2 regions of the Kribbella sp. NPDC055110 genome follow, and region 1 is predicted to be linked to the other one. Evidence: riboswitches for the same ligand, from Rfam matches in the RefSeq annotation. Region 1 holds a riboswitch; the other holds the start of a gene.

Region 1 (6,789 bases):
CTGGTCGAACGACGTGATACCGGAGGTCTTGGTGGTGTTCAGGCCGAGGTAGCCGAAGTCGTACCCGTTGCTGAACGCAACCGTCTTCTTACGGGCCTCGGTGACCGTGATCGACGAGCTGCCGAGATCGAACTGGCCGCCGTTCACCTGCGACAACAGCGCGGAGAAGTCGGTCCCGACGAACTCCGGCTTCAGGTTCAGCTTCGCCGCGACCGCGGTGATCAGGTCGTTGTCGAAACCGGTGAACTTCCCGTCCTTCACGTACACGTTGGGCGGCGCGTCGGTCAGGGTCCCGATCCGCAGCGTCCCCGCCGTCATCAGCCCAAGATCCTGGCCGCCCGCCGCGGATTTGTCCTCATTGCTGCCACAGGCAACCATCGCGCTCGCCAAGGTGATGGCCCCGACCACTGCGACAACCCGCCGAAAAGCGCCGAACGCGCGCACAACTGTCTCCTCACAACGTCAACGAAGGCAGGACGGTTCGCCCCTGCCGCAGCAAGCCAACACCAGCCGCGCGAGGTGCATTCCGTTCTGACGAAGCGTGAGACAGCGCCGAATGTCTACTCAGGCTGTGCTATATCAGCCGTGGTGCTTCCGGTAGTGCGCCAGTGCATCTGCTGTCCGGCCGGTGCCGTAGGCAAGTAGTAGCTCGGCGATCGCCGGTGAGTCCACGGCCACCGCCGCCTGCTGGATCTCCTCGGCCGAAGCGACGGCCCGGAACAGGTCCTGGATCTCTCGTACGACGCTGCGCGGGGAGGGGGACGGGGGCAGCTCGCTGGGGTACGTCGTGGGGTGCAGGAATCGTTCCGGCGGAAGGGTGGCCGGACTGGTGGGATGTCCGGCCGGGGCTGATCGCGCCAGGTGTGCTGTGGTCGGCCGGGTGTAGGCGCCGGTCGCAGCGCGGATCCCGTCCAGCTCGTGGGCGACGTGCTCGGGCTCGATCCCGCCCGACACGGCCAGGTCGGTGAGCTCGGACACGGCTCGCAGGCGGGCCACGGATCGGGACCGGGAACCCGCCTCGCGGGGGCGGTGAACACGAAATAGCTTGTTCAGCGTCCCCGGCGGGTGGCAGTTGGGTGCGGGAGCGGTTCACGATGTGACCTGGGTCGTGGTGTGGGTTGCGGGGAGGGGCATACTTGAGGCACGAGTGAACCCACTCGTGTGCTCCGGGGTCGGTGTAATTCCGAGCCGGCGGTAACAGTCCGCGACCCGGTCGCTGCGGTTTGGCGATCGGTTGACCTGGTGGAATTCCAGGACCGACGGTGAAAGTCCGGATGGGAGGCGCACGCGGTCGGCGGGTGTGCTCTGGCGCCCGACGGCGCGGAGCGTGGACTGCACAGCCCACGCGACGCGGCGGCGAGAGGTCCGGTAACGGACCGCGAGACCGGACGAATGGTCCGGTGAGGGCGACGGAGCAGACGTGCCGATCGAGGCCCCGGAGTGCGTCCGTGACGACGAGGGGCCCGAGTAGTGAACGACGCGTCGCCGATCGACATCGCCTGGATGCGGCGTGCTGTCGAGTTGGCTGCGAGAGGTATCGGCAGCACCCATCCGAATCCGGTGGTCGGCTGCGTGATCACCGGCCGCGACGGGCACCCGGTGGGCGAGGGTTTCCATGCCGTTGCCGGCGGTCCGCATGCCGAGGTCGAGGCGCTCCGGATGGCCGGTGCACGAGCCCGCGGCGGTACGGCGTACGTCACGCTCGAGCCGTGCAACCACACCGGCCGGACCGGTCCGTGCGCGGACGCGCTGATCGAGGCCGAGGTCGCGCGCGTCGTGTACGCCGTACCCGATCCGAACCGGACCGCATCCGGTGGCGCCGAGAAGCTGCGGAACAAGAACATCGACGTCGTGCAGGACGTCCTGCAGACCGAGGCCGAGGCGGTCAACCAGGTCTGGCTGCACAGCGTCCGGACGGGTCGGCCGTTCGTCACCTGGAAGTTCGCGACCACGCTCGACGGGCGCTCCGCGGCGCCGGACCGGACCAGTAAGTGGATCACCGGCCCGATCGCGCGCGCTGACGTCCACCGGCTGCGGGCCGAGTGCGATGCGATTGCCGTCGGCACCCAGACGGTGCTGGACGACGACCCCGAGCTGACGGTTCGCGACGAGTACGACGTACCCGCGGCGCGGCAGCCGTTGCGGGTGGTCGTCGGCGACCGTGAGATCCCATCCACCGCGCGGGTCCGCAACGACCGCGCGGAGACGTTGCTGCTGCCGACCCACGATCCCGCCGAGGTGCTCCGGCAACTGGACGACCGGCAGATCCGGCACCTCTGGCTCGAAGGCGGCCCGACACTGGCCGCCGCGTTCCTGCGCGCCGGTCTGGTCGACCAGATCGTCGCGTACGTCGCCCCGGCCGTGCTCGGTTCCGGGTACGCCGCGGTCGGCGACCTCGGCGCGGAATCGATCGACCACCTGCGGCGGTTCAAGCTAGCGGACGTCACCCGCCTGGGCGACGACGTCCGGCTGACCCTGGTTCCTCTGGGAGGAAAGTAGATGTTCACCGGCATCATCGAAGAACTCGGCACCGTCGAGTCCCTGGACCTGCTCGACGGCGACGCCGCGCGGCTCACCATCCGCGGGCCGAAGGTGACCGAGGACGCCGACCACGGCGACTCGATCTCGGTCAACGGCTGTTGCCTGACGGTCGTGGAGTACGGCGGCGGCGCGTTCACCGCGGACGTGATGCGCGAGACGCTGCAGCGGACCAGCCTCGGCGGTCTGCAGAAGGGCTCCGCGGTCAACCTCGAGCGGGCCGTCGCCGCGCACGAGCGGCTCGGCGGGCACATCGTCCAGGGCCACGTCGACGGCACCGGCACGATCGCCGCCCGTACGCCGGGGGAGCACTGGGAGGACGTCCGGATCGCGACGGCCCCGGAGATCCTCAAGTACGTCGCCGAGAAGGGCTCGATCGCGATCGACGGTGTCTCGCTGACCGTGACGGACGTCGACGACGCGTCCGGGACGTTCGGGGTCAGCCTGATCCCGACGACGCTCGAACTGACCGTGCTGGGCCGGAACACGGTCGGCGACACCGTCAACCTCGAGGTCGACGTGATCGCGAAGTACGTGGAAAGACTTCTTGCCGGAGGCAACGTGAAGGACAACGGAGGCGTGCGGTGAACCCGATCGACTGGTTGTTGCACTCCGAGGTGACGATCGCCGGGTCGCAGGTACTGGTCCGGGAGATCGTCGGCAACGTGTTCGGTCTGGCCAGCGCACTGTTCGGCATGCGCCGGCTGGTGTCGGCGTGGCCGGTCGGCATCGTCGGCAACGTCCTGCTGTTCACGGTTTTCGTCGGCGGGATCTTCGACACCCCGCAGAACAAGGACCTCTGGGGCCAGGCCGGCCGCCAGGTGTTCTTCGCGATCGTCAGCCTGTACGGGTGGTACCGCTGGTACCAGACCCGCCACGGCGGCGCCGCCACGGGCGTCCAGCCGCGCTGGGCGACCGCGCGCGAGCGGATCGAGCTCGGCGGCATCGCGGTGATCCTGTACGCGATCTCGTACTTCGTTCTGCGTGAGCTCGGATCGTGGGGCCCGCAGTGGGACGCGTGGATCCTCACCGGGTCGATCCTGGCGACGTACGGGATGGCCCGTGGTTTCGTCGAGTTCTGGCTGATCTGGATCGCCGTCGACGTGGTCGGCGTACCGCTGCTGGTGCAGGCGAAGTTCTACCCGTCGGCGACGATGTACATCGTGTACGGGCTGTTCTGCGTGATCGGGTTCGCGTCCTGGTGGAAGATCCAGAACCGGGAGCGGGCCGGGACGCCTGAGGCAGTGGTGGTGGGTTGAGATGGGTGACGTGCTGAAGCTCGACACGATCGAGCATGCGATCGACGAGATCCGCGCCGGCCGGCCGGTGATCGTGGTCGACGACGAGGACCGTGAGAACGAGGGCGACCTGATCTTCGCCGCGTCCAAGGCGACGCCGGAGCTGCTGGCGTTCCTGATCCGATACAGCTCCGGTGTGGTGTGCGTGCCGATGGAGGGCGCCGAGCTCGACCGGCTCGGGATCCCGTTGATGACGCCGCACAACCGGGAGCGGATGCGGACGGCGTACACGATCTCCGTCGACGCGCGGGACGGGATCTCCACCGGGATCTCGGCCGCCGACCGGGCGCGGACGATCCGGGTGCTGACCGATTCGGCCTCGGAGTCGTACGACCTGGTGCAGCCGGGGCACGTGTTCCCGTTGCGCGGTCGCGAGGGCGGCGTACTGGTCCGCCCCGGTCATACCGAGGCCTCGATCGACCTGGCGCGGATGGCCGGGCTGACGCCGGCCGCGGTGATCTCGGAGCTGGTCAACGACGACGGGACGATGAAGCGCGGGCACGACCTGCGGACGTTCGCGGACGAGCACGGGCTGGTCCTGGTGTCGATCGACGACCTGATCCGGTACCGGCGCCGTACCGAGTCCCTGATCCAGCGGGTCGCGACGACGACGCTGCCGACGCAGTACGGCGATTTCGTTGCCCACGGCTACCGCAACACGGTGGACGGGTCGGAGCAGCTCGCACTGGTGCGCGGCTCGTTGGGTGATGGGCCGACGCTGGTGCGGTTGCACTCGGAGTGCCTGACAGGCGACGTGTTCGGGTCGCTGCGCTGCGACTGCGGGCCGCAGCTGGACGAGGCGATGCGGCAGGTCGCGGCCGAGGGCGGTGTCGTGGTGTACCTGCGCGGACATGAGGGGCGCGGGATCGGGCTGTTGCACAAGCTGCAGGCGTACGAGCTGCAGGACGCCGGCCGGGACACCGTGGACGCGAACCTGGATCTCGGATTGCCGGCGGATGCGCGCGACTACGGGACCGGTGCGCAGATCCTGGCCGACTTGGGCGTCAAGGAAGTGCGGCTGATGACCAACAACCCCGACAAGCTGGCGGGCGTGCAGGGGTACGGCATCGACGTGGTCGAGCGTCGCGGGATCTCCATCGACCCGACCGAGCACAACCTGCGGTACCTGCGCACCAAACGCGATCGCATGGGCCACCACCTGCCGGGCGGCCTGCTGACCGAAGAGAACGGAGCTGGCTGATGTCGGGCAGTGGAGCACCCACCATCGAGGTACCCCGCGTGGAAGACGCCCGGGTCGCGATCGTCGCCGCCCAATGGCACCCGAAGGTCACCGACGGCCTGCTCGCCGGCGCCCTCCGCGCGCTGGAGGACTCCGGCGTCACCGACCACACCGTCATCCGCGTTCCCGGCTCGTTCGAGCTTCCTGTTGCGTCGCTGCACGCCGCCAAGTCCGGGTACGACGCGGTGGTCGCCCTCGGCGTGGTGATCCGGGGCGATACTCCCCACTTCGAGTACGTCTGCCAGGCGGCGACAGAAGGCCTCATGCAGGTCGGCGTCACGACCGGCGTCCCCATCGGCTTCGGCGTACTCACCTGCGACAACGACCCCCAAGCCCTGGACCGAGCCGGCCTCCCCGACAGCCGAGAAGACAAAGGCTACGAAGCAACCCAAGCAGCCCTGTCGACCCTGGCCGCCGTCCGCCAACTGGGCTAACCTACGCGGTCGCTCTGCCCACCGAACAGGTCGCCGGAGCAACGGGTTGGACGCGTACGGCGGCGCACACCGGCGGAGGTCGCCGTACTGACCTCAGCCGACGAACGCGATCGCGTTGCCGTCCGGGTCACGCACGATGAAGTCGGTGCCGCCCCACGCCTGTTTGGTCAGCTTCTGCACGATCTCGGCGTCAGCAGCCAGATATTCCGTGTACAGCTCGCGGACGTTCGGCATATCGACGAACGCCATGATGAGCCCTTCTCGTTCCGCGGCACCGGCCGCGAACACCGGCTCATGGACGAACTTCAGGTGCAAGGTCGCGCCGTCGCGCGACACCGATCCGTAGAACGGCGGGTTGCCGTGCAAGAAGTCGATCCGGAAGCCGAGCTGGTCCCGATAGAACGTGGCCGCGGCATCGACGTCGGCGACGTACAGCACCGGTGTGGCACTCGCGAGTGCCGTGTCCTGAGTCTCCAGCTGCTCGCCGGCCGGCGGGGCCGCCTCCGTGCTCGCCTTGAGTTCGGCCCAGCTGGCGCAGCCCGCTTCGAGGGCGATGATCTCTTGGGCCTCGGTAAGGGGAAACTTCAGCGCGAGTGCTTCGCGGTCGGACAACGTGCGATAGCGCGCGAGCTGCCGGATGCGACCGCCGATCGAGAAGTTTCCCGCGCGGTGCCAGCGAACGAGCAGTTTCGCCTGTTTCTTGTAGGTTTCGAGCTTGGGCATGGCGCTCCCTCTTCGGTCTTGAAGTAGGTGGGCCTAGCCCTTTCGGCTTGCTGTGCCGTTGCGCCCTACGACCGGGATGAACCCGCGCCTGCGGCGTCGAGATTACCACAGCGAACTAGTCGGTGCGGGTGTGTTCCATTAGCCAGTTGGTGGTCCAGGTTTTGCCGTTGTCGGTGGAGAAGGCTTGTTCCCAGGCGGCTTTGTCGGTGCCGGGGGTCCAGAGGAAGCGGACGTCTATGGGCTGGCCGTCCCATTCGTCGGGGCCTTCGAAGGTGCCGGTGCCGTCTGTGAAGGCGCCGATGACGGGGGTTTCGAGGCGGCCGCGTTGGCTGTTGATCCAGTGGATGGACCACGTCTTCGCGGAAGGGTCGTAGAGGCGGAAGGTCGCGCCGCGGAACCCTTCGCTCGGGAACCAGCCTTCGTCGAAGCTGATCGCACCGTCGAAGTACGTGGTGGCTTCCATCATCGCGTCGTGCTCGTACCACTCGAACGGCTCTCCGAGCACCGGACGCCGCCGCCGGTTGTGGAACGACCACCGCCCGACCAGGAAGTCGAA
Region 2 (6,789 bases), on a different contig from region 1:
GCGTTTGCCGGTGGCGACGACCGAGCCGTCGCGGGGATCGACGATCGTGTAGCTGAGCGGCACGGTGTCGTCGAACACCATCACGGGCCCGCCGTTCTCGCGGTACACGATCAGCATCCCGTCCGCGCCGCTGAGCGCACGCCCGGAGATGACCCGGGTCCAGTCCGGCACCATGTCGGTGGTCGGTAACCCGTCGAGGATCTTTCCGAGCAGTCCGACGTACGTCGACCCTTCGAAGCCGATCGCCTCACGCCAGCCCGCGCCGGGTGCCAAGAAGAACTCGGAGTGCCCCGGCTCCTCGGGATGCAGCCGCCACTGCCACAGGCTGCCCGCGCCGTAGACGACGCCCATCGTGCCGCCCGCGCACAGATTGCTCCACGCCTCGTGCCCCTGCCACCAGCCCTCGGCCACGCCGGTCCGGCCGGTGTGTTCGTACGTCGGTTCGCCGTTCGCGACCGCCTTCACCGGTTCGTTCCGCCACATGTCCGCGACCCGCTCCGGCACGTGCTCGCCGGTGTGCCCGGTCTGACACCACTGGAAGTCCAGCCAGTCCGCGTCCTGGTGAGCGAGCGCGCGGATATGCGGCCGGTAATGGATGCCGGTCGGCTGCTCGTAGCAATCCACCGCGTGCACCTCTGCACCACCCGCAGCAGTCTGAGGCTCCGCACCGGAACCGTCCCCACCAACCAGGTAGATCGCCGGCCTCGCTCCGTAGCGCGCCACGAGGTAGCGGCAGTAGGCGGCGTACTCCGATGGCGGTACGACGGTGCCCGCGACGTCGAGACCCTTCCAGCCGAAGCCCTGGAACACGGGCTGCAGCACCGGGACAAGACCGTGCTCGACCAAGATGTCGAGCAGCTCGTCGAGGTACTGGAAGTACTCGACATTCATCCGGTTCAGGTGACCGTCGGCGAGATCCTCGAAGCCGACCGCGAACCCTTCGTCCTGGGTCCGGTCGCGCGGTCCGACGGCGCGCATGTCCGGTTGGACGGTCATCAGCAGGACCGCGTTGAAACCCTTCGCCCGCCGGTCGGCGGCGTACTCACGGACCTGGTCGGGGGTCGCCCGCCACGGCAGCGCCCACGCGGTGTCGGCGACGAGGATCGCGGGCGTCCCGTCGGCGTGCACCAGGCTCCGGCCGCCGGGCGACATCCGCCAGAACCCGTGGGCGTAGAACGGATTGGCCTCGTCTTCAGGCGCCGGGGACACGTCGACGTCGAGGTGACCCGACGTGGGGCTGCTCGTCCATCGCCAGTGCCCGGGCATCGGCGCCGCGAAGCGGACCTTTCGCACCTCGCCGCCGTCCCAGAACGTGGGCCGCCGGAGCACGACACCGCTCTCGTGCTCGAACTCGACCCATTCGGCGGTGGTGGGCAGTTCGATCTCGCGCCAGACGGATGAGATGGACATGACACTCCAGGGATGCTCGTTGCCGTTAAGCTGATGCTGAGAAGAACACACGTGCTCTGGGGTCGGTGAAATTCCGAGCCGGCGGTGACAGTCCGCGACCCGTGACTTCGTGTTCTGACCGGGGCGGTGGGGTGGGCCTCGCAAGGACACGGGACGGTTGACCTGGTGGAACTCCGGGACCGACGGTGAAAGTCCGGATGGGAAGACGCACGTGGCAGCTGCACGTCCCTGCAATGGGGGCGTGGAGCTTGTCGTTGCCCCGGAGTGCTCACGAATGCATTTCCGAGAGGACAACGATCGTGGACACCGTGACCAGCCTGGACACCATCGACCATGCGGTCGCCGAGCTCGCCGCCGGACGGCCGGTCGTGGTCGTCGACGACGAGGACCGTGAGAACGAAGGCGACCTGACCTTCGCAGCGAGCCTCGCGACGCCCGAGTTGATGGCCCTGCTCGTCCGTCACACCAGCGGCTACGTCTGCGCGCCCGCGGCGCCGGAGATCCTGGACCGGCTCGAGCTGCCGTTGATGGTGCCGAACAACCAGGACAGCCTGCGTACGGCGTACACCGTGTCGGTGGATGCGGCGACCGGAGTCGGGACCGGTATCTCCGCCGCGGACCGGGCGCGGACCGTCCGTGTGCTGGCCGATCCCTCGGCGCAGCCCGCGGACCTGATCCGGCCCGGTCACATCCTCCCGTTGCGCGCGGTCGACGGCGGCGTCCGGCAGCGGCCCGGTCACACCGAGGCCACCGTCGAACTCGTCCGGCTGGCCGGGCTGCCGCCGGTCGGCGTGATCGGCGAGCTCATGAACGACGACGGAACCCTGATGACCGGCGCCGACCTCCACCGCTTCGCCACCACCCACAACTTCGCCCTCATCTCCATCGCCGCCCTCATCACCCACCTCGCCTAGTTGCTTGCGTCCGAAGAACTGGAGGGGTGTCTCGCCAGTTCTTCGGACGTAAGCGTCAGTGGACGAGGTTGCGGGCGGCGTCGGCGATGCCTTCGGGGGAGAGTCCGTAGCGGTCGAGGAGGTAGGCGGCCGACCCGGTGGGGGCGAACTCGGGGAAGCCGAGGATCGTCACGCGGGCCGGATGATGCTGTACGACGGTCTCGGCGACCGCACCGCCGAGGCCGCCGCCGGACACCGCTTCCTCGGCGGTCACGATGCCGGCCGTCTCCCGCGCGGCCGCGACCACGGCGTCGGTGTCCAGCGGCTTCACCGTCGGCATCGACAGCACCCGGGCCGAGATCCCTTCCTCCGCGAGCCGTTCGGCGGCGGCCAGCGCCCGCCACAGCACGGTCCCGTTGCTGATCACCGTGACATCGTTGCCCTCTCGCACCGTGATCGCCTTGCCGAGCTCAAAGGAGTAGTCCTCGGCGTACACCTTCGGCACGCTCATCCGACTCACCCGGATGAACACCGGCCCCTCCGATGCGGCAGCCCAGCGCAGCGCGGCCGCGGTCTCGATCGGGTCGGCGGGCACGATGACCTTCATGTTGGCGATCGCCCGCAGCCAGGCGATGTCCTCGATCGAGTGGTGCGTCGGGCCGAGTTCGCCGTACGCGACGCCGGGGCTCATACCGCAGAGCTTCACGTTGGTGTTCGAGTACGCGACGTCGGCCTTGATCTGCTCGAGCGCCCGGCCGGTGAGGAAGCAGGACGCCGCCGAGACGAACGGGATCCGGCCGCCGTTGGCCAGCCCGGACGCGACGCCGACCATGTCCTGCTCGGCGATACCGACGTTGATCAGCCGGTCCGGGAACGCCTTGCGGAAGCTGTTCAGCTTGCTCGACCCGACCGAGTCGTTGACCACGCCAACGATCCGGTGATCGGCCTCGGCCAGCTCCGCGAGCGTCTCGACGTACGCATCCCGGCAGTCGTACCGCGGCTGATCCGCGATCGAACGGGTCTCCACCACTGTCATGCCAGCTCCTTCAGTGCCTGCTGGTACTCCGCGGCGTCCGGCACGCGGTGGTGCCAGGCGACGTTGTTGCTCATGAACGAGATCGGATGGCCCTTGTGGGTGTGCGCGATCACGAACGTCGGCTTGCCCGGCCGGAACGGTACGGCGGACAGCACGTCGAGCAGCTCGCCGTGGTCGTGACCGTTCACCTCGACCACCGCGAACCCGAACGCGGCCGCCTTCTCCGGCAACGGGTCGAGGTCGTTGGTCTCCTTGGTGGTCGCACCCTGCTGCAGCCGGTTCCGGTCGACGATCACGGTCAGCCGGTCCAGCTGGTACTGCGAGGCCGCCATCATCGCCTCCCAGTTCGAGCCCTCCTGCAGCTCGCCGTCGCCGACGAGGACATAGGTACGGCGCAACGAAACATCGAGCTTCGCCGACAGCGCATGACCGACCGCGACCGGCAGGCCGTGCCCGAGTGGACCGGTGTTGGCCTCGACGCCGGCGACCTTGGTCCGGTTCGGATGCCCGTTCAGCGCGGACAGCGGCTTGAGGAACGTAGCGAGCTCCTCGACCGGCAGGAACCCGAACGCGGCCAGCGTGGTGTAGAGCGCGCCCGCGACGTGCCCTTTGCTCAGGATGAAACGGTCCCGCTCGGGGTCGTTCACCGTCGCGGGCGAGATGTCGAGCACAGCGCCGTACAGCGTGGCCAGGATGTCGATCGAGGAGAAGTCGCCGCCGATGTGCCCGGCGCCGGCGTGGTGGACCAGCGTGAGGTCCTGGATCCGGATCTGTTTCGCGGCCTCGGCGATGTGCGCGACCTGCTCGGCGCGACTGGAGTGGACCGGCAGGCGTCCGAGCACCGGCATCGTGGTGTGTTCGACGGTCAGCGTCATGCCAGCTCCGCCATCGAACTCAGCAGGACCTTCTGGACCAGCTTCTGAGCGGCCAGGGCGTCGTGCGAGGCCTGCGCTGCGGCGAGGGCTTCGTCATCCAGTACGTCGAGCGCATGGTGGATCGCCTTGAGGAACGTGATCGCCTGCTTCGCGGCCTGGACGCTGTCCTCGCGGAATGGGAACTGATCGAGCTGCCAGACGCCTTCCCAGTTGTTCTTGCGCAGCGTGTGGAAGAACTCGAACGTCTCCACCAGGTGCACCGAGCCGACCACCATGTCGTCGTCCCAGCCGCGCAGGTTGTCGTTCACGTCGATCGCGAACAACCGGCCGTAGTCGATCGCAAGTTGCGCCGCGTCGGCCGGCGTCTCCTGCCCGTACAGCGAATGCCCGAAGTCGAGCAGGATGCCGAGGTTGGGCAGGCCGATCTTCTCGATGCCGAGCAGCGTGCGGGCGACGTTCGGGAAGATGATCTTCACCCGCGGTTCGCGCGGCTTGTACTCGATCACGAAGTTGATGTCCGGATGCGCGCTCACCAGTTCCTTCAGCCCGTCCAGCGCCAGGTTCCAGATGTCGTGGTAGTTGACCTGGAACGGATAGTCCCAGCCGTCCTGCCCCGGCCACAGCTTCACGTACGAGCAGCCCAGGTCCTTCGCGAGTTCGGTTGCCTGATGCAACAGCTCCAGCGCCTGCTTGCGGACGGCGGGATCCGGGTTCGTCAGCGATCCCTTGACGAAGTCGCGGGTGTAGATCTCCGGCGTGATCGCGATCGCCTTCAGGTTGTTCCGCTGCAGCGCGGACTTCACCTCGTCGAGCGTCCCGTCGTACCCGGCGAACGGCCAGTTCAGGTCGACGACGGACAGGTCGCCGACCGCACCGGCGCGGTCGATCTGCTCGAGCAGCCCGACGGGTTCGCCGTACCCGTCCGTGGCGTAGCGGTCCTTGTAGGTGGCGAAGTGCCAGATACCTGCGCCGAAGACCGGCATGTCAGTCATATGCGTTCCTAACCTTTGAGAGAGCCGGCGGTCAGACCGCCGACGATCCAGCGCTGCAGCAGCGTGTAGGCGATGAGGATCGGCACCACGGCGATCAGGATGCCCGCCGCGAGACCGGTGTTGTTGTTGGCGAACTGGCCCTGGAAGTTCAGCAGCCCGACCGGGATCGTCTTGTGCGCGTCCGAGTTCAGCAGGATGAGCGCGAACAGGAACTCGTTCCAGGTCGCGACCGCGTCCAGGATCGCCACGGTCACCAGAGCCGGGACCGACAGCGGCAGGATCATCGTGAAGAACACCCGCCAGTCGCCCGCGCCGTCCACCCGGGCGGCCTCGATGATCTCGTCCGGGAGCTGCCGGAAGAACGACTGCAGCACCAGCACCTCGAACGGGATGCCGAACGCCAGGTACGGCCCGATCAGCCCGAAGATGCTGTCGGTCGCACCGGCCGAGCGCATCATGATGAAGACCGGCACGATCGTGATGTAGATCGGGATGGTCAGCCCGAGGAACACCGTGAACATCACCGTCCGGCGGAACTTCATCCGCAGCTTGGCCAGCGCGAACCCCAGCATCGCCGACACCAGCACACCGAGCGGCACCTTGATCAGGGCCAGGATCGCGCTGTTCTTGTACGTCGTGGCGAAGTTGCCGATCCCCCACGCGTCCTTGAAGTTCTCCCAGGTCAGCTGATCGGGCCACGACAACGGCCCGTTCCCGATGAAGTCGGCCAGCGGGCGGACGGCGGTCACAACTAGCAGTGCTAGCGGCGAGATCCAGAAGAGTGCGATCACCGCTAGGACGAGCGTCATCACCAGGCCGCGACGCCCCTTGGGCCCAGGACTGATGGGTTCAGTGGTGGTGGCCGAAGCGGGAGCGGTCACCTGGGCTGGGGCTATGGCGGTCATGAGGCCTCCCTGGTTTGGGAGCGGACGTAGGGGATGCCTACGGCGATGGCGACGAGCGTGATCACGACGGCGATCGCGGTGCCGTAACCGGCCTGGTAGTACTGGAAGACGTTGAAGTACATCCACGTCCCCATCACCTGCGTCGACGTACCCGGGCCGCCGTACGTCATCGCGTAGATCATGTCGAAGACCTTGAACGAGTCGATCAAGGACAGCGCCAGCACGATGTAGTGCGCCGGCCGCAGACTCGGCATCGTCACGTGCCAGAACTGCTGCCACTTCGTCGCACCGTCGACGGTCGCGGCCTCGTAGAGCTCGTTCGGGATGCCCTGCAGCGCGGCCAGATACAGCAGCATCGGGAAACCGGTCCGCAACCAGATCGCCGGGATCATCACGGCCCACAACGCCGTCGAGTCCTGCCCGAGCCACGGTTGCGCCAGTCCGTCCAGCCCGATCAGCCGCAGGAACGAGTTGATCGCGCCGTACTGCGGGTTGTAGAGCCAGCCCCAAATGCTCGCGATCGAAACCAGCGGCAGGACGGCGGGCGTGTAGAAGATCAGCCGGAGGATCGGTTTGCCGTGCACCTTCCCGTTCAGCGCGATCGCCAGCAGCAGACCGATGACGGTCGGTACGGCGATCGTGACCACGGTCCAGATCAGGTTGTTCTTCACCGCGGTC

Evidence for each region. Region 1 has a riboswitch for FMN ahead of ribD (bifunctional diaminohydroxyphosphoribosylaminopyrimidine deaminase/5-amino-6-(5-phosphoribosylamino)uracil reductase RibD). Riboswitches for the same ligand answer to the same signal wherever they lie in the genome.
Region 2: linked by a shared signal. The riboswitch ahead of ribB (3,4-dihydroxy-2-butanone-4-phosphate synthase) and the one ahead of ribD (bifunctional diaminohydroxyphosphoribosylaminopyrimidine deaminase/5-amino-6-(5-phosphoribosylamino)uracil reductase RibD) in region 1 are both predicted to bind FMN.

Annotation. Positions count from the first base shown of each region.
Region 1 covers NZ_JBSGTS010000024.1:90,158-96,946, forward strand. Annotated here, with positions in the region: gene ACWF0M_RS29795 (substrate-binding periplasmic protein) at 1-444, opposite strand, end outside; gene ACWF0M_RS29800 (hypothetical protein) at 580-978, opposite strand; FMN riboswitch at 1,159-1,290, shown strand; gene ribD (bifunctional diaminohydroxyphosphoribosylaminopyrimidine deaminase/5-amino-6-(5-phosphoribosylamino)uracil reductase RibD) at 1,471-2,499, shown strand; gene ACWF0M_RS29810 (riboflavin synthase) at 2,500-3,126, shown strand; gene pnuC (nicotinamide riboside transporter PnuC) at 3,123-3,797, shown strand; gene ACWF0M_RS29820 (bifunctional 3,4-dihydroxy-2-butanone-4-phosphate synthase/GTP cyclohydrolase II) at 3,799-5,037, shown strand; gene ribH (6,7-dimethyl-8-ribityllumazine synthase) at 5,037-5,510, shown strand; gene ACWF0M_RS29830 (glyoxalase superfamily protein) at 5,604-6,233, opposite strand; gene ACWF0M_RS29835 (hypothetical protein) at 6,349-6,789, opposite strand, start outside.
Region 2 covers NZ_JBSGTS010000004.1:243,816-250,604, forward strand. Annotated here, with positions in the region: gene ACWF0M_RS08985 (apiosidase-like domain-containing protein) at 1-1,410, opposite strand, end outside; FMN riboswitch at 1,458-1,625, shown strand; gene ribB (3,4-dihydroxy-2-butanone-4-phosphate synthase) at 1,710-2,324, shown strand; gene ACWF0M_RS08995 (transketolase family protein) at 2,380-3,339, opposite strand; gene ACWF0M_RS09000 (transketolase) at 3,336-4,214, opposite strand; gene ACWF0M_RS09005 (sugar phosphate isomerase/epimerase family protein) at 4,211-5,206, opposite strand; gene ACWF0M_RS09010 (carbohydrate ABC transporter permease) at 5,215-6,111, opposite strand; gene ACWF0M_RS09015 (carbohydrate ABC transporter permease) at 6,108-6,789, opposite strand, start outside.